4 regions of the Actinoplanes sp. NPDC051851 genome follow, and region 4 is predicted to be linked to each of the others. Evidence: riboswitches for the same ligand, from Rfam matches in the RefSeq annotation. Region 4 holds a riboswitch; each other region holds the start of a gene.
What was found. Region 4 has a riboswitch for cyclic di-AMP ahead of AB0M08_RS27070 (hypothetical protein). Riboswitches for the same ligand answer to the same signal wherever they lie in the genome.
Positions count from the first base shown of each region.

Region 1: another riboswitch for cyclic di-AMP. It lies ahead of AB0M08_RS30540 (transglycosylase family protein); the one in region 4 lies ahead of AB0M08_RS27070 (hypothetical protein).
Region 2: another riboswitch for cyclic di-AMP. It lies ahead of AB0M08_RS17240 (NlpC/P60 family protein); the one in region 4 lies ahead of AB0M08_RS27070 (hypothetical protein).
Region 3: another riboswitch for cyclic di-AMP. It lies ahead of AB0M08_RS25285 (NlpC/P60 family protein); the one in region 4 lies ahead of AB0M08_RS27070 (hypothetical protein).

Region 1 is NZ_JBFAYF010000038.1:48,568-53,044, reverse strand. Features, by position in the region: gene AB0M08_RS30555 (ExeM/NucH family extracellular endonuclease) at 1-891, shown strand, start outside; gene AB0M08_RS30550 (LysR family transcriptional regulator) at 958-1,827, opposite strand; gene AB0M08_RS30545 (nuclear transport factor 2 family protein) at 1,898-2,254, shown strand; gene AB0M08_RS30540 (transglycosylase family protein) at 2,374-2,964, opposite strand; cyclic di-AMP (ydaO/yuaA leader) riboswitch at 2,967-3,145, opposite strand; gene AB0M08_RS30535 (saccharopine dehydrogenase NADP-binding domain-containing protein) at 3,344-4,477, shown strand, end outside.
Region 2 is NZ_JBFAYF010000015.1:93,356-97,832, forward strand. Features, by position in the region: gene AB0M08_RS17225 (DUF6158 family protein) at 255-488, opposite strand; gene AB0M08_RS17230 (hypothetical protein) at 577-1,023, shown strand; gene AB0M08_RS17235 (DUF3817 domain-containing protein) at 1,039-1,362, shown strand; cyclic di-AMP (ydaO/yuaA leader) riboswitch at 1,541-1,736, shown strand; gene AB0M08_RS17240 (NlpC/P60 family protein) at 1,784-2,713, shown strand; gene AB0M08_RS17245 (sigma-70 family RNA polymerase sigma factor) at 2,790-3,791, opposite strand; gene AB0M08_RS17250 (AAA family ATPase) at 4,338-4,477, opposite strand, start outside.
Region 3 is NZ_JBFAYF010000028.1:35,083-39,559, reverse strand. Features, by position in the region: gene mraZ (division/cell wall cluster transcriptional repressor MraZ) at 99-530, opposite strand; gene AB0M08_RS25285 (NlpC/P60 family protein) at 1,475-2,302, opposite strand; cyclic di-AMP (ydaO/yuaA leader) riboswitch at 2,308-2,490, opposite strand; gene AB0M08_RS25280 (MurT ligase domain-containing protein) at 2,903-4,123, shown strand; gene AB0M08_RS25275 (glutamine amidotransferase) at 4,113-4,477, shown strand, end outside.
Region 4 is NZ_JBFAYF010000031.1:53,598-58,074, reverse strand. Features, by position in the region: gene AB0M08_RS27080 (ABC transporter permease) at 1-251, shown strand, start outside; gene AB0M08_RS27075 (ABC transporter ATP-binding protein) at 244-1,014, shown strand; gene AB0M08_RS27070 (hypothetical protein) at 1,088-2,056, opposite strand; cyclic di-AMP (ydaO/yuaA leader) riboswitch at 2,128-2,263, opposite strand; cyclic di-AMP (ydaO/yuaA leader) riboswitch at 2,471-2,607, shown strand; gene AB0M08_RS27065 (hypothetical protein) at 2,611-3,654, shown strand; gene AB0M08_RS27060 (glycoside hydrolase family 65 protein) at 3,725-4,477, opposite strand, start outside.

The sequences.
Region 1 (4,477 bases), on a different contig from region 4:
TCGCCGACCGCGGCGTACAAGGTCAACGCCACCACCCTCTGGCCCGGCCAGTCGGTGACGCTGACCGAGACCGCGCTGAGCGACGACGTCAGCGCCGCTGACAAGCTCACCCGCGTGATCAGCTGGGGCGACGGCTCGACCGAGACCCTGGCCGCCGGCAAGACCACGGCGACCCACAAGTTCGCCACGGCGGGCAGCTACTCGATCAAGGTGACGGTCACCGACGAGGCCGGCAACGCGGCCGACGTCATCGCCGCCACCGTCGCGGTCAAGGCGCAGACCGGCGCCTACACCCTGAGCACGAAGTCGATCTGGACCGGTCAGAGCGTCACGCTCAAGGTCGGCAGCGTCACCAACGCCACCTCGGTGAAGATCAGCTGGGGTGACGGCGCCACCACCACGGCGTCGCCGAACATCGCGGTGTCGCACAAGTACACCAAGGCCGGCACGTTCAAGGTCACGGTGACTCCGGTCAACGCGCTCGGTTCCGGTACGGCCGTGACGGTCGGCTCGGTCAAGGTCACCAAGGACACCTACAAGCCGTCGATCAGCCTGAAGGCCCCGCACTACCCGGCCAAGGTGTCGTCCTGGAAGACGATCACCGGCAAGGTCAGTGACAAGGGTCTGGGCGTCGACAGCGTCAAGGTGAAGCTGGTCGAGCAGCGCTCCGGCAAGTGGTACTACTACAGCCACGGCAAGTGGACCAAGGCTTCCTCGAAGTCGAAGGCCCTCGCCAAGGCGGAGACGCTGACCGCGAAGGTGAGCGGCGGCTCCTGGTCGGTGAAGGTCTCCGGCCTCAAGAAGGGCACGCTGCGCGTCGGCTACTGGGCCAAGGACAAGGCGGGCAACAGCTCGGCGACCAAGGTCTACACGCAGAAGCTGACCAAGTAACAGCATCTTCTCCGGATGCCCCCGTCACGTCAGTGGCGGGGGCATCCGTCCATCCGAAGGCCGCCGCTATCCGAAGGCCGCCGCGCAGTGTCGCAGGAAGGCGGCGCGGGCCGGGCTGGGGCGGTCCTGCCAGACCAGGGCGAGCAGCGCCGGGATCGGCACGTCGTCGATCGGCACGGCGACCAGATCGGGGTGCGCGGCGGCCATCGACTCGCTCAGCACCGCGACGCCGAGTCCGCGCCGCGCGAGCCCGGCGACCGTCTCCGGGGAGGTCGCCACCAGGGCGACCGAGGTCGCCAGACCCGCTGCCACGCGCGCTTGATCGAGCACGTCACGGATGCCGGTCCCCTGCGGGAGAGCGATTATCCCGTACGTCGAGAGCCGCCCGAGGGAGATCCGGGTCAGCCCGGCGAACTCGCCGTCGGCGGGAGCGAGCGCGACCAGGCGTTCACTCGCGATCACCCGCGTGGCCAGGTGCTCCGGCAGTCCCGGGAGCCCGGCCAGGGCGATGTCCAGCGCGCCGGTGCGCACCTGGGCGACGAGCTGGTCGGAGTTCGCCTCGACCAGCTCGACCTCGATGCCGGGGTGATCGCGGTGGAAGGCGGCGAGCGCGTCGAAGAGCGGCGCGATCTCGCAGCCGGTCACCATGCCGAGCGTCAACCGGCCACGGACCAGTCCGCGCACGTCGTCGATCGCCTCACGCAGCCCCTCGACCGCGTCCAGGGCCTCGCGGGCGTGCCGGAGCGCCGCCGAGCCGGCCTCGGTCAGCCGGGCGGTCCGGGTGCCACGGTCGAACAGCTCCGTGCCCAGCTCCTGCTCCAGGGCCTTGACCTGGGCGCTCACCCCGGACTGGGTGATGTGCACGCGCTCCGCGGCCCGGGTGAAGTTCCCCGTCTCGGCCACCGCGACGAAGTACTCCAGCTGCCGCAGATCCATGAGTGGGGATTGTAGGTGCTAGAAGAACCATCTGTTGGACTTGTGGTGGGGTGACGGGCAGGGTGGAGGCATGACCGAAGTCGCCAACAAGCCCGAAGACCTGACCCGCCTCTTCGTCGAGCGGGCCAACGCCAAGGACGCGGCCGGCATCGCCGCGCTCTACGAGGAGGACGCGGTGATGGCCTGGCCGCCCGGCTCGCAGACGGTGGGCCGCACCGCCATCGAGAAGCTCTGGGCCGGGATCCTGCCCGAGTCGCCCCGGTTCGAGCCGGAGCCGCCGCTGCCGACACTGATCAGCGGCGACCTGGCTCTCACCTCCACGCCGCCGAGAGACGGCGCGGGCGCCCGGGCTCAGGTGGCACGACGCCAGCCGGACGGCACCTGGCTGCGGGTGCTCGACCAGCCGGAGTTCCGCCGGACCACCTAGGAGGATCCCTGCGCGGTTCCAGGCGGCTCGGTTCCAGACGGCTCGGTTCCAGGCGGCTCGGTTCGAGGCGGCTCGGTTCGAGACGGCTCGGTTCGAGACGGCCTGCCGCGCGAGGCGTGTCAGATGGCGAGGCGCTGGCCCGGGTAGAGCTTGTTCGGGCTGCTCAGCCGGGCGCGATTGGCCTGGTAGATGTGCTTCCAGCCGCCCGCGACGTGATACCTGTGGGCGATTCCGCTCAGCGTGTCACCGGGCCGCACCACGTAGGTGTGTCCGGTGGCTTTGCGGGTCCTGGTGACGTTGGAGACCAGGCGCATCCGCACGTTCGCCCGCTTGTGCACCGAGGCCGTCCGGTACGCGCGGGTCATGCCCCGCCTTCCGCAGGTGGGCCATGCTCCGATGCCCTGGCCGCGCAGAACCTTTTCGGCGACGGCGACCTGTTCGCCCTTGGAAGCTTGGTTGGCGGTGGACGCGTATTTCGTACCGCCGTAGGAGCGCCAGGTGCTGCGGCTGAACTGGAGACCGCCGTAATACCCGTTGCCGGTGTTGATGCGCCAATTCCCGCCGGATTCGCACTGGGCGACGGCGTCCCAGTTGACGTCGGCCGCGTCGGCCTGGGCGGGCGTGCTGGCGCCGAGCAGGGCCACGGAGCCGGCGATTCCGCACACGGCGGCGCCGAGGACGCGACGGGCCCTCTTTTGGATCTGAACCATGAAATTGTTCTCCTCAACGCCTACGAGGTGAGCTGTCGGGTTCGGGCAGAGGTGCCCGGCCGTCGCGAGACGGCTTCACCCCGAGGCGCGCGCGGCGGCGCGCCGAGGAACTGTGGGTCCCCCGCTCCATGCCTGTGGGTTGTCGTCCGTGACCGAGGCATGGACTCGGCGTTCCGGTCACGGAGTCCGCGGCTGTGCGGACTACTGGTCGGTGGCGTGGCGTCCGTATTCCGGGCACCAGGCCGCTGGCTGTTACCCCAAATTAATTGGTTTGACCTTCCTTTGTGCGGATAAGTCACCATGTTGTCCAGCACCACCTGAAAGAGGAAGCCCGCATTCTGTATCCAGCTAGTGCAGTGGCAGTGCACAATCTCCGACCATGAGCGATCGTGAGCGCGACTTCGACGTGGTCATCTTCGGGGCCACCGGCTTCGTCGGTGTGCTGGTGGCGGGGCATCTCGCCGAGCATGCCCCGGAGGGGACCAGGATCGCGCTGGCCGGTCGCTCACCGGCGAAACTGGAGGCGGCCAGGGCGTCGCTCGGCGTCGACTGGCCGGTGCTCGTGGCCGACGCCGCCGACGTGGAGGCGCTGGCCGCACTGGCCGCCCGTGCGCGTGTCGTGGTCAGCACCGTGGGGCCGTACGCGAAGTTCGGCCTTCCGCTGGTGAACGCCTGTGCCGCGGCGGGCACCGACTACGTTGACCTCACCGGCGAGGTGCTCTTCGCCCGGGACAGCATCGACGCGAACCACGAGCTGGCGAAGAGCACCGGCGCGCGGATCGTGCACTCCTGCGGATTCGACTCGATCCCGTCCGATCTGGGCGTTCACGTGCTGCACCAGCTCGCCGAGCGGGACGGCGCGGGTGAGCTCACCGACACCACGCTCGTGGTCACCAAGATGCGCGGCGGGTTCAGCGGCGGCACCATCGACTCGATGCGCAACCAGGTCGACGTGATGAAGCGTGACCCGAAACTGCGGCGGGTGGCGGGGAGTCCGTATTCGCTCAGTCCCGATCGCAAGGCGGAGCCGGACTTCGGGCGGCAGAACGACATGGAGACGTTCCCCGCCGAGCAGGTCGATCCCCGGCTGCGCGGGCACCTCGCGCCGTTCGTGATGGCGTCCTACAACACCCGGGTGGTGCGGCGCAGCAACGCGTTGCGGGATTGGGCGTACGGGAAACGGTTCCGCTACCGCGAGGCGATGAGCGTGGGCACCTCGCCGCTCTCGCCGGTGATCGCGACCCTCACCAAGGCGGGCATGATGGGGGTCTTCCTCGGGCTGGCGGTGCCGCCGGTGCGGTTCGTGCTCGACCGGGTGCTGCCCGCGCCCGGTACCGGTCCGGACGAGCAGAGCCGCCGCAACGGTCACTTCACCATGGACATCTTCACCACCACCACGTCCGGGGCGCGCTACACGGCCCGGGTCAGGGCCAAGGGCGACCCGGGGTACGCGGCGACGGCGGTGATGCTTGGCGAGTCGGCGCTGGCACTCGCGCTGGACCGGGAGGCGCTG
Region 2 (4,477 bases), on a different contig from region 4:
CGGGGTTCACGAACGGGTGACAAAACGCAGCTCAGCCCCCGGCGGACCGGAGGGCTGAGCTGAAGTTAGATGCCGGTGTGCAGGTCGCCTCGCGGCGAGTGGCTCAACACGGCTCCAGCCGAACTGGTATTCCGTGCAGGCGATGGGTGAGGCCCGGGGACACTGGGCACACCGGCATCCGTTCACAACCTTCGGCACCCGCGCGTGATTCCGGCAACGATTGTGAGCTGGGTCACCTCGCTGTCCGATCCCGCTCAGCCGACAACCCGCCAGAAGGCGTGGGTCAGCCGCTCCGGTGTGACCTCCCGGCCGGGAAACCGGGCCATGTACTCGGTCTCCAGCACCGCGGTCCGCCGGAAGTGGTTCTCCAGTGCCGCGTCCGGCCCGTGCCGGAGCGCGTCCAGCCGGGCCCGGTACAGGCTGGCGAGCTCGCGGAACAGGTCGTCGTCGGGCAGCCCCACCGGGTCGACGCCGGTATCGAAGTCCATCGTGCACCTCCGTTCGCCGTACGGGCTTCGCTCGTCAGGACGGTTGCCCGGGCAAGGGCTCGCCAAACCCGCCGGTACGCTCGTGGTCATGAAAGGGCTGTGGTCTCCGGTCTGGATCGGCAAGCACCTCCTGGCGCTGGTGCTGACCGCGGGCTGCCTCGGCCTCGGCTGGTGGCAGTACAGCCGGGCCACCGGGGGAAACTCGCTCAGCTGGGGCTACATGTTCGAGTGGCCGGTCTTCGCCGGTTTCGTCGTCTTCATCTGGGTCCGCGAGATCCAGGTCTTCCGCCGGAGTTCCGAGCCCACCGCCACCGCCGAGGAGGCGCCGGCCCCGGTCACCGAGCGCGATCCGGACGCACCGATCACGCTGGGCCGCCCGGTCCGGGTCGCCGGCCGGGCCGGCGGCCGCGGCGAGTCCGACCCCGAGCTGGACGCCTACAACGACTACCTGGCCTGGCTGACCGAGCACCCGGGCGCCCGGCCGGCCGACTACCCCGGACGCGTGCCGCAGCGCGACATCGTCGAGAACCGCTAGAAGGAGACCTCCACCGTGCAGGGCGCTCTCACCCGTTACCGGATCATCGCCTGGATCGTCGGCGTGTTCCTCATCGTCCTGACCCTGATCGGCATGCCGCTGAAGTACCTGGCGGACAACGCGACGGTGGTCGCGCTCGTCGGCCCGCTGCACGGTTTCCTCTACATGGTCTATCTGGTGCTCGCGTTCGACCTGTCGCGACGGGCGAAGTGGCCGTTCTCGCGAATGGTGATCGTGATGCTGGCCGGCACCATCCCCTTCTTCTCGTTCTGGGCCGAGCGTAAGGTCACTCAGAGCTGGGTTCCGAATACTGCTTACGAACCGGCTCTCAACGATTAACGGGTCGACCCGCGCCTGAATGACGCTCAGCGCGGGACATATAACAGCCCGTTATCAGGATTATTCTCGCAACTGCGACTAATCGCATAAAGCGCGTGTCAAGGTCTTGATTTTGTTTCGGACCCCGATAAGTTGGTGCGGTTGGTTCGGTCCGCAGCCACAAACCCTCCGGTGGCGCCGACCAACGCCGCCGAATCTTCGAACGGCGTCCGGCGACCCACCCCCGGGTTTCCGGCAGCCGCACCAGAACCGGGGAAGCACCTTCCCGGGGTGAATCCGCACGGCAGACGCGGTAGGGCTTCATCTTCCGAGCCCACTGATCCGTAGCTAACACCGCCGTCAGCTAACCCGGTAGGCGGCCAGGAAGCGGAAGAAGGGCCCCTGACCAGTGCCACACCCCCGTACCCGACTGAGGGCGCTCGTGGTCGCGCTGACAGCGCTGGCGATCACCACGTCGGGAGCGACGGCCGCGCACGCGGCACCGTCCGAGAGCGAGCTGAAGAAGAAGATCGACAAGGCTTCTGATCAGGTCGAGGACATCACCGAGTCGTACAACAAGATGAAGATCGAGCTGAAGGAGACCAAGGCTCAATCGACCAAGCTGGCCGCGTCGATCAAGCCCGCTCAGCAGGCTCTCGCCACGGCCACGGGCAAGGTGCAGACGATCGCGTCCACCTCCTACATCCAGGGCCGGGTCGGCCCGATGACCGTCCTGCTCGGTGGGGACACCGACAGCCTGCTCGACCGGATGACGTACCTCGAGCAGATCACTCTGGACAACCAGGCGGACATCGACAGCTACACCGACACCACCGCGACCTACAACGAGCGGCAGGCCGCCCTCAAGGTCACGCAGGACAAGCAGTCCGCGCAGGTCACCGAGCTGGCCGCCCGTAAGAAGAAGATCGAGGGCGACCTCGAGGACCTGTACGACATGCGCGAGGACCTCTACGGCAGCGCCACCGAGGACTCCGGCTCGTACACCGGCACGATCCCCAGCATCGCGGGCTCGGCCGGCACCGCGGTCACCTACGCGTTCAACGCGATCGGCAAGCCGTACGGCTACGGTGACGCCGGTCCGGACTCGTACGACTGCTCGGGTCTCACCATGGCGGCGTGGGCCGCGGCGGGCAAGTCGCTGCCGCACAACGCCGCCGCCCAGTACAGCGCCACCGCCCGGATCAGCCGGTCCGACCTCAAGGCCGGCGACCTGGTGTTCTACCGATCCCTCGGGCACGTCGCCCTCTACGTCGGCGACGGCAAGATCATCGACGCGCCGTCGGCGGGCCGGGACGTCCTGTACCGGTCGATCGACATCATGACCCCGTACGGCTACGGCCGGGTCAAGTAACGCCACCGCAACGACGAAGGCCGGTGCTCCCCGCGGGGAGCACCGGCCTTTCGCTTGTCGTGGCTCAGCGTGGATGTCAGGCGGCCTGCAGACCCTCGGCCCGGGCCAGCTCGCGCAGCCGTCCCAGCGCCTGGATCTCCAGCTGGCGGATGCGCTCGCGGCTGAGCGAGAAGCGCGAGGCCACCTCGGTCAGCGAGTGCTCCCGGCCGTCCTCCAGGCCGTACCGGGCGCGCATGATGCCGGCGGACCGGTCGTCCAGGTGGTTGAGCAGGCCCTCGATGCGCTGGCGCTCCAGCGCGCTCAGCACGATCTCCTCAGGGGACGGTGCGTCGCTGTCGGCGACCAGGTCACCGAGGTTGGTGTCGCCGTCGTCGCCGACCGGGGTGTCCAGGGAGACGGTGTCCTGCGCCCAGCGGGTGAGCTCGTTGACCCGCTCCACGGTGACGCCCAGCGCCGCCGCGATCTGCTCGGGCTCGGGGTCGCCGCCCAGCTCACGGACGAGCTGGCGGGTGACGTTGCGCATCCGGTTGACGTCCTCGACCAGGTGCACGGGGAGGCGCACGGTCCGCTCCTGCTGCGCGATGGCCCGGCTGATCGCCTGCCGCACCCACCAGGTCGCGTAAGTCGAGAACTTGTAGCCGCGCTCGTAGTCGAACTTCTCGACCGCGCGCACCAGACCGGTGTTGCCCTCCTGGATCAGGTCGAGCATCGGCATGCCGGAACGCACGTAGCGGCGTGCGATGGAGACGACCAACCGCAGGTTGGCCCGGATGAACAGGTCCTTGCTGCGCTGGCCCTCGGTGACGAGGCGCTCCAGCTCCTCCCGGCTCACGCCGCGGTGCTCCTCGCCCTGGTCGAGCAGGAACTCGGCGTAGAGGCCCGCCTCGATCGCCTTGGAGAGTTCGACCTCCCGCGCGGCGTCCAACAGCGGCGTCCGGGAGATCTCGTGCAGGTAGACTCCGACGAGGTCGCGCTCCTCGGCAACCTGGTCGGTACGCATCACGGTGTTCTTCTCCACGTTGCCCACGGTCCCCTCATTGCCGTCACTAACCCTGTTACGGGCATTACCTGCGTCCATCAGCCCTCTCCCGTAACGTCCGCAGCTCGTGCATTGCGGTTGCTGACATCTACACAACAAATGGCTGCCTGCACTGATTCCGGCTGGTGGATCGAAAGTGTCACGAATGCCTGGGTCTTACCTGAGAGCCCAGTGCGCGGATCCTGAGTGCGATCATCCGGCGGCAGCCCTGTTGACAGAACCGGATACCCGTCGCGTGCCTCATAACACCATCGGCCTCTCAGTCGTCACAGCGACGGGCATCACCTGGGCTCCGCGATGCTCGTCACCCCGGAGTACGGGTTTTCCGCTCGCTGGGTTCACGTGCAGCATCGACCGGCCGCCGACGGGCCTGAAACAAACGCGTACGCAAAAAGATCCGGTCCTTCACCACAGACCACGAGCCGAACGGGACCATCGGTCACAATGCGCCACGCCGCGCCACACTTCACTCGCCCACACGAGTGACGTCCTTCGGCCCAGGGATGTTCCCAGGTAAAGGCCGGGGCGCACGGATGAGTGAGGAAGAGCACACCCCCGACCGTGTGAAGATCTCCGCGGGCCCGGTCAGAACGTCTCGGCGAGCTGCCAGCCCAGCGCCGCCACCCCGGCCACCAGCGGCGCGCCGGCCAGCACCACCGTGCGGGCCTGGAGACGGCGGCGACGCGGGGCCGGCTGCCGTACCGGGCGGGTCAGGGCGGCGAGCT
Region 3 (4,477 bases), on a different contig from region 4:
CGGGGAAGAGGCGCCAGGAGCGGGAGCGGCTGGAGATCTCGCAGTACGGCGGCAGTGGCGTCCGGGCCGTAGGAGCGGCCCCATCCGAGTGCCACGCCCTACAGTCCGCCGGGCAGCACCCCCTCCTCGATGTCGGCGAAGTCCTCTTCACTCGCCGCGAGGTAGTCGTCCCAGGACTGCTTGTCCCAGATCTCGACCCTGGTGCTGGCCCCGATCACCACGAGATCCCGCTGGAGACTCGCATACTCCCGCAGGTGGCCCGGGATGGTGACCCGGCCCTGCTTGTCGGGGACCTCGTCGTGCGCACTGGCGAAGAACACCCGGCTGTACGCCCGGGCGGCCTTGTTGGTCACCGGTGCCTCGCGAAGCTGACCGGCGATCCGCTGGAACTCCGGCATCGGGAACACGTAAAGACAGCGCTCCTGCCCCTTCGTGATCACGACACCTCCCGCCAGCTCGTCGCGGAACTTCGCCGGGAGGATCAGCCGGCCCTTCTCGTCGAGGCGCGGGGTGTGCGTGCCGAGGAACATCGGCCTGAACCCCCCTTGCCGTGGCGACCACTCCTTCGCGGAGGGAGCGTCCGCCGTTCAACTCGGGCCGGCAGGCTCCGCGGTTGAGTCCCAGGGTTCGTTCCTCGGTCCTGCCACTGTGCCCCACTCTACTCCACTTCCCTCCACCTGCAACCCGAATGCGCCCGCTTGCGAGGGCTTTTCGCGGACGTCCTCCCAGCTCACAGGCGGTGGAGCGGAGTGGAGGGCCAGACCATGATCATCAAGGTCCGCTTTCCGACATCCACCCCCACCCCCCTCTCAACGCGGCGTCAATCACCCCTGCTGAGACCCCCGACACCCCGCCCCGTCCCCCCAGTGGAGGAAAGTGGAGCCCCCTCCCCAGCCAGGTTCACCCCCTTGCACACCGCGTGAGGTTCACCCCCTCCGCTCCGCGCCGCCCGAGGTTCACCCCCTGCCCCGCACCGCGTGAGATTCACCCCGCTCCGCACCACGACTCCCCCTCGCCGCAGCCACCGGTTCTTGGCTGGCACTCCGGGGTGCATCCGCGATCCCGACACACCCCGGAACACCAGCCACCAGACCCCCACCAGACCCCAGCTGGCACCCAGGGGTGCATCCGAGGGCCCGAGACACCCCACAACGCCAGCCGAGTGATCAGCCGGTGCCGATTCGCGGGATTCCGGGCAGACGGCTGGCGGCAGGCGGCCGGCTGATGGCTGCCCAGGACCGGCTCCGGGGCCTGCGCGGGCAACGGGCAGCCGGCGACGGACGGCGGCAGACGGCGGACGGCGGACGGCGGGCAGCCGGCGGCGAACGGCGAGCAGCCGGCGGCGAACGGCGAGCAGCCGGCAGCAGCGGGCGGCGGGCGGCGACAGGGTTCCGGCGCGGGAACGCCAGTGGGGCGCGGCCCGGAGTTCCGGGACGCGCCCCACTGGCGGTCATTCCTTATTTACTAAGTGCTGTCACGCAACGAGGCGGCGTACGACATAGTTGCTGCCGTAGATCTTGTGCTTGCCGACCCGGGCGCCGGTGTGCGGCGAGTCGTACATGTACCCGTTGCCGGCGTAGATCGCCGCGTGGTAGCCGTACGAACCCGACCGGAAGATGATCAGGTCGCCGACCTTCTTGTTCGACTTGCTGACGGCCTTGCCGTAGTTCTGCTGCGAGTTCGCCTTGTGCGGCAGCTTCTTACCGGCCGCCTTCTTGTAGACGTACTTGGTGAAGCCCGAACAGTCGAAGCGGCTCGGACCGGCTGCCGCGTACTTGTAGAGGGCGCCCTTGTGGCTCTTGGCCTCGGCGAGGATCTTGGCGCCGCTGGCGACGACCGTGATCTTGACCTTGGAGCTGACCTTCGAGGTGTAACCGGAGCCGGTGAAGACGGTCCGCACGTAGGCGGTCGACTTCTGCTTGTACTTCAGGGCCACCGTCCCGTTGGCGTTCTTCACGGTCTCGGTGTCCCAGGTGACCCACTTGCCACCCTTGTAACCCTGCAGGCGCACGGTGCCCTTGGCGATCTTCCCGGTGTTCGGGTCGATGACCTTGGCGGTGACGGTGAGGGTGGAGCCCCACTTGAGCTTCCGGGTGTTGACCTTCGCGATGGTCAGCTTGGGCGTGACCTTCGTGGAGGCGGCCGTCGTGACGGCGGTTGTCGTTACCGGGGTGGTCGTCGTAGCGGCGACCGCGGGCGTCGCCCCGATCAACTGGCCGGCGCAGAAGCAGAGGCCAAGGGAGAGGGCGGCGGTACCGGCGCCGGACATGCGGCGGCCCCGGCTCGAACGGTGTGCGGGCACGGAAAGTATTCCCTCCGGCACGCCTGCGAGGTTAGCTGTCGGGTTCGGGCGGGAAGGATGCCCGGCCGCCGGAGCGGCTTCACCCCAAGGTCCTGACCTGGTACGCCGTGAATGGTGCCAGCGCGGTGTGGACCGGGAATGGTTCCCCCGTCCCTGCCCCCGAATGCCTTTTTCGGTCGTACTGGTGTTGCGGTGGTCGCACCCTCAGACCCGGGGCAGGGCTCGGCGTGAGCCGTCCGGTGCGAGCCGCGATCGTTCGTCGCTGGCGGATTCCTTGGTACCTGAGAATTTCCTAGATCGTCAGGTCCTAAATCGTCACCGTCCGTGGTTGGCATTCTTGGCGATGTCCAATTTGTTACCGGACGAAGACAATTGCCAATACCTAAAGTAATCAACCAAACACGGAGCGTCGAAGACGATCGGTGAACCAGAACACAGAAAAAGTGGAGCGGTAACCCGTACGTGACCCGGGTAGGTCACCCACCGGCACAAACGCGGTAAACCGTTCGGCCGACCCCGACATCGCCGGTGTTCCACCCCTTCCGGCAACTCGACGTAACCCTTCGTTCCGGTACCCTCGCTGGCGTGACGGACGGGAAGATGCCCTTGCGGGCCGTGGTGGCGACCCAGGTGTCGAAGACCGCGGCGGCGCTCTCCAGGGCCGCGGGACGCGGCGACGGTTCGGTGATCGGTGGCTGGATCGGTCTCAAGATCGACCCTGACCTGCTGGCCCACCTGGCGTCCGGCCGGGCGGTCGCGCTCGTCTCCGGCACCAACGGCAAGACCACCACCACCCGGCTCACCGCCGCGGCGGTCGGGGTGCTCGGCCGGGTCGCCACCAACTCGTACGGTGCGAACATGCCCACCGGCCACACCTCGGCGCTCGCCAAGGAGGGGCACACCCCGTTCGCGGTCCTCGAGGTCGACGAGCACTACCTCGCCCAGGTCATCGAGGCGACCAGGCCGCGCGTGGTGGCCCTGCTCAACCTCTCCCGCGACCAGCTCGACCGGGCGAAGGAGGTGGCGATGATGGCGCAGCTGTGGAAGACCGCGCTCGCCAACCACCCCGACATCCGGGTGGTCGCCAACGCCGACGACCCGCTCGTGGTCTGGTCCGCCGCCGCCAGCCCGCAGGTGACCTGGTTCAGCGCCGGCCAGCGCTGGCTGGACGACTCGTTCGTCTGCCCGGAGAGCGGCCACCCGATCGAGCGCGCCAACGGCGACTGGTGGTGCACCGGCTGCCCGCTGCGCCGCCCGCGCCCGCAGTGGTCGGTCGAGGACGAGGGCGTCACCGACCCGCGCGGCGACTGGCACCTGGTCAAACTCCAGCTCCCCGGCAAGGTCAACATCGGTAACGCCGCGACGGCCCTCGCGGTCGCCGCCGAGTTCGGCGTACGCACGATCGAGGCGCTCCCCCGGCTCTCCCGGGTCACGTCGATCGCCGGCCGGTACGCGCAGGTCGACAAGGACGGCCGCAACATCCGGCTGCTCCTGGCGAAGAACCCGGCGAGCTGGCTCGAGGCCTTCGACATGGCCGACCAGGCGCCGACGCTGCTCTCGATCAACGCGCGGGACCCCGACGGCCTGGACACGTCCTGGCTCTACGACGTCGACTTCGCGCCGCTCCGCGACCGTCCGGTGCTGATCACCGGCGACCGCGCGTACGACCTGGCCGTCCGGCTCCAGGTGAACCAGGTGCCGTTCCGGCACGTACAAACTTTCGACGAGGCGCTGCAGGCCGTGCCGCCGGGCCGCCTCGAGGTGATCGCCAACTACACGGCGTTCCAGGACATCCGAGCGGAGTTGGACCGTGTCAACTGAGTCCCTGCGGATCGTCTGGATCTATCCGGATCTGCTCTCGACCTACGGCGACCGGGGCAACCTGCTGATCCTGGCGCACCGGGCGGCGGCCCGCGGCATCCCGGTGGAGACGTACGAGGTCCGCTCCGACCAGCCGATGCCGACCACCGCCGACATCTACCTGATCGGCGGCGGCGAGGACGGCCCGCAGGCGCTCGCGTCACAGCGGCTGCTCACCGACGGCGGGCTGCACCGCGCGGTCAACCAGGGCGCGGCCGTCCTGGCGATCTGCGCCGGCTACCAGCTCTTCGGTCACTCCTTCTTCGCCAAGGGCACGAAGTGCGCCGGCCTCGGGCTGCTCGACATCACCTCGGA
Region 4 (4,477 bases):
TGTACGGCTCGGCCATCCTCTACCCGGTCACCCGCTTCACCGAGCACCTGCACGGCTGGAAGCTGGCCCTCGTCGAGGCGAACCCGCTGCTGGTCTTCGTCGAGCTGTTCCGGCACGCGCTGATGGAGAACGTGGTCCTGGCCGGTACGCCGACCCTGCTCTGGACCGAGGCGGCCGTCTGGGCCGCGGTCGTGGGTCTCGGCGGCTACGTCTACTTCTGGCGCGGAGAGAAGGGCTACGGCCGTGGCTGACATCGAGCACGTCCCCACCGTCATCGCCGACAACGCCCACGTGATCTACAAGGTCCGGGGCGGCGGCAAGAACAACCAGAGCCCGCTCGCCAGCCTCAAGAAGATCGTCACCCGGCAGAAGGAGGCGAACGTCCGCGAGGTGCACGCCGTCAAGGGTGTGAGCTTCGTCGCCTACAAGGGTGAGGCGATCGGCCTGATCGGGAGCAACGGCTCCGGCAAGTCGACCCTGCTGCGCGCGGTGGCCGGGTTGCTGCCGGTGGCCCGCGGCGCGATCTACGCGGCCGGCCAGCCGTCCCTACTGGGCGTGAACGCGGCCCTGATGAACGACCTGCCCGGCGATCAGAACGTCGAGCTGGGCTGCCTCGCCATGGGCATGTCGCCGGCCGACGTCAAGGAGAAGAAGCAGGGCATCATCGACTTCTCCGGCATCAACGAGCGCGGCGACTTCTCCTCGCTGCCGATGCGGACCTACTCGTCCGGCATGGCGGCCCGGCTCCGGTTCTCCATCTCGGCGGCGAAGCTGCACGACGTGCTGCTGATCGACGAGGCGCTGGCCACCGGTGACGCGAAGTTCCGCAAGCGCAGTGAGGCCCGGGTTCGCGAGCTCCGCGAGCAGGCCGGCACGGTCTTCCTGGTCAGCCACAGTGAGCAGTCGATCCGGGACACCTGCGAGCGCTGCATCTGGCTGGAGTCCGGACTGATCCGGGCGGACGGCCCGACCGACGAGGTCATGAAGGAGTACGACGCCTTCAACAAGCGGTAACCGCACCACGAGAAGGAGAGAGCCCGGGGTGCCGATCGCCCCGGGCTCTCTTTCGTGTCTCGGTCGGGTCCCGTCAGGTCACCGAGAGATGCACGTGGTTCGTGTGGTCGGTCGACGGTGTCCCGCCGGCCCCGGAGTACGACTTCCAGCCGCTGCTCGGCAACCAGATCCGCTTGAACCAGATCACGTAGAGCACCCCGAGCGTGTCGGAGTTCTTGATGAAGTAGTTCGCCAGGTTGTTGCCGTACGTCTTGCTGGCGCCGGTGGCGACCCCGCCGAAGCCGTTCTTGTCGGCGGCGAAGTCACAGGCCCGGCCCTTCGGATGCTCACCGCTGTTCTGGTGCCGGAAGCACGCGACGTACCGGGTGAACCCGTCCTTCTGGGCCTGCTTGAGGGCGTACAGCAGGCGCGGCGTGATGCAGCCGGTGGTGGTCGGGTCGTTCTCGGTGCACCCGCCGGCGAGGCTGCCGGAGGGCTCGTCGGCCGAGGCACTGTCCCCGCTGCCGCTGTCGCCGTCGGCGTCGTCACCCTGGTTCGCGTTCTTCAGGGCGGTCTCGACCTGCAGCTTCTTCTTGGCCATCACGTTGACCTGCTTCTGCTGGTCGACGATGGTGGCCTCGATCGCGGTCTTGGCCTTCTGCTGGCTGGTCAGCGTGGTCCGGAGATCGGTGATCGCCTGGTTCTGCTGGACCGCCACGGTGCCGAGCGTGATGGCCCGGTCCAGGAAGGCGCCCGAGGAGTCCGCGGTGAGCAGCGCGCTGATCGGGCCGAGCCGGCCGGTCGTGTACGCCTGGACCGCGATCTGGTCCAGCGCCGCCTGCTGCGGGCCGATCGACGCGTCCAGCGTCTTGATCTCGGCGGCCAGCTTGGTCTGCTGCGCCTTCGAGGTCTTCAGCTTCGCCTTGGCCTCGACGTAACCCTTGGAGGCGGAGTCGAGTTGTTCGAGCAGGGACTTGGAGCCGCCCTCACCGTCGTCACCCGATTCACCGGGCGCGGCGAGCGGGCGGGGCGCGGCGGAGGCCGGCGTCGCTATACCGGTCACCCCGCATGCGGCAAGGAGGAGAGCGAAGATCGCCACCCACCGTCGCCGCGCAGGTACTGACTGCACAGGCCATTTCCTTCCGTCGGCCGCCGGCCGGGTTAGCTGACGGGTTCGGGACGAAGGAAATCCCTACCGCACGTGGCGGATTCACCCCGGAAGAAATGGTTCCCCGGCTCGCCCACTCGGGCGATTAGGCGGCGGTCCCCGGGTGGGAACCGAACCGACCATACCCACTCGATCGAGGAATCGACAGTTCTCGTACGCATGGCGACAGGGCAATCACATGACGTCACCTAACTACGGAAAGTCGTTGACCGGTAACGATTTTAGCCATTTCTTCGGTCGTCATGGATGGCGATATCTCGGGTAAACTCTTCGCCGGTCCTGCCCGGACGGCACCGCCCCCGAGTTGCCGGCAGGCCACCGCCCAATCGCCCCGCAAGGGCGAGCCGGGGACCCAGGTCACTGGGGTGAATCCGCCTCGCGCGGTAGGGATCTCTTCCGTCCCGAACCCGTCAGCTAACCCGGTCGGCGGTGACAAGGAAGGATTGTTGATGACCGCACGTCCCCGCCGGTGGCTGATATTGGCCCTGGCGCCGCTCGTGGCGACCGCGTTCCTGGTGGCACCCTCCGCACCGGCGAGCGCCGCACCGAGCGCCAGCTCCTCCACCAGTTCCGAGGAGGACGAGGAGGAACAGCCCGACCTCCTCTCCGACCAGCTCGAAGCGACCAACCGGCGGTACGTGAACGCCAAGGCCGCGGTGACGAAATCGCAGAAGGCGCAGAAGACGCTGGCCACCAAGATCTCGGACGCGGAGAAGCGCCGGGACGCCCTGGTGCCCGAGGTCAACGCGATCGCCAAGCAGCAGTACCAGACCGGCAACCTGAGCGCGGTCGGCTTCCTGCTCGGCAGCGACTCGTCCCAGGACTTCCTGAACAAGGCGATCTCCCTCGAAGAGATCAACAAGCTGCACGACCAGAAGCTGCACGAGCTGAACACGGCGCTCACCGAGATCACCACGGCGAAGACCGCGCTCGACGCCGAGCTCAAGACCGAGCAGCAGCAGCTCGCCGTGCAGAAGCAGCAGAAGACGTCGGCCGACAAGCAGGTGGCCCTGCTCGGCGGTGACACCGGGATCAACAAGACCATCACGCAGGGCATGGTCGACGCGGTCTCCAAGGTCGCGGATCCGGCGCCGCGCAACGCCAGCGGCGGCTTCTCCGCCGAGTCGTGCACCCAGAACGACCCGACCACCAACGGCTGCATCACCAAGCGGACGCTGCACCTCTACCAGGAGGTGAAGAAGGCCGGATTCAACCGCTTCGTCGGTTGTCACCGGGACGGCGGCCCGTTCGAGCACCCCAAGGGCCGGGCGTGTGACTGGTCACTGCAGAAGAGCGGCTTCTCGTCGGCGCACAACAACGACATGATGCGGTACGGCAACGACCTCACCGCGTTCCTCGTGCGCAACGCCGACCGGCTCGGCATCTACTACGTGATCTGGTACAAGCAGATCTGGTTCCCGGCGACCGGGACCTGGCACGCGTACCACGGTGTGAGCGACCACACCGACCACGTGCACGTCTCGCTGCTCTAGGAAGTACCGAGCACCGATACGAAAGGCCCCCGGCCACTGCGGTCGGGGGCCTTCGTGCGTACCGGGAAGATCAGCTGCTGGTGTTCCGGCGCACCGGGGCGCGGCCCGCCGGCTGAGACGGCGCGGGGCCGACCGGCGCCGCCGGCGGGATGGCCATGGTGACCGGCCGCACCTGGGTCACCTCCAGCTCCTTGCCGTGGTGCAGCAGCGTGAGCCGGGCCGACCCCCCGCCGTTGCGCAGCGAGTAGGTGACCTCGTCGGCGGTCACGTTCACCCGCAGCCGCAGACCCCGCCAGAGCAGCGAGAACTCCAGGTTGTTGATCCGGCTGGGCAGCCGCGGCGCGAACGAGAGCTGCCCCTGGAAGTCGCGCATGCCGCCGAGGCCGGCGACCAGCGCGATCCAGGAACCCGCCAGCGACGCCACGTGGACGCCGTCACGGGCGTTCTGGTGCAGGTCGTGCAGGTCCATCAGGGCGGCCTCGCCCAGGTAGTCGTGGGCCAGCTCGAGGTGCCCGGTCTCGGCCGCCATCACCGCCTGGATGCAGGCCGACAGCGACGAGTCCCGCACGGTCCGGGCGTCGTAGTACGCGAAGTTGCGCGCCTTCTCCTCCGGCGTGAAGGCGTCACCCCGGATGTACATCGCCATGACCAGGTCGGCCTGCTTGACCACCTGCTTGCGGTACAGGTCGAAGTACGGGAAGTTCAGCAGGAGTGGGTAGCCCTCGGGCGGCGTGCCCTCGAAGTCCCACTCCTGCAGGCGGGTGAAGCCCTCGCACTGCTGGTGGACGCCGAGCTCCTTGTCGTACGGGATGTGCACGGCAGC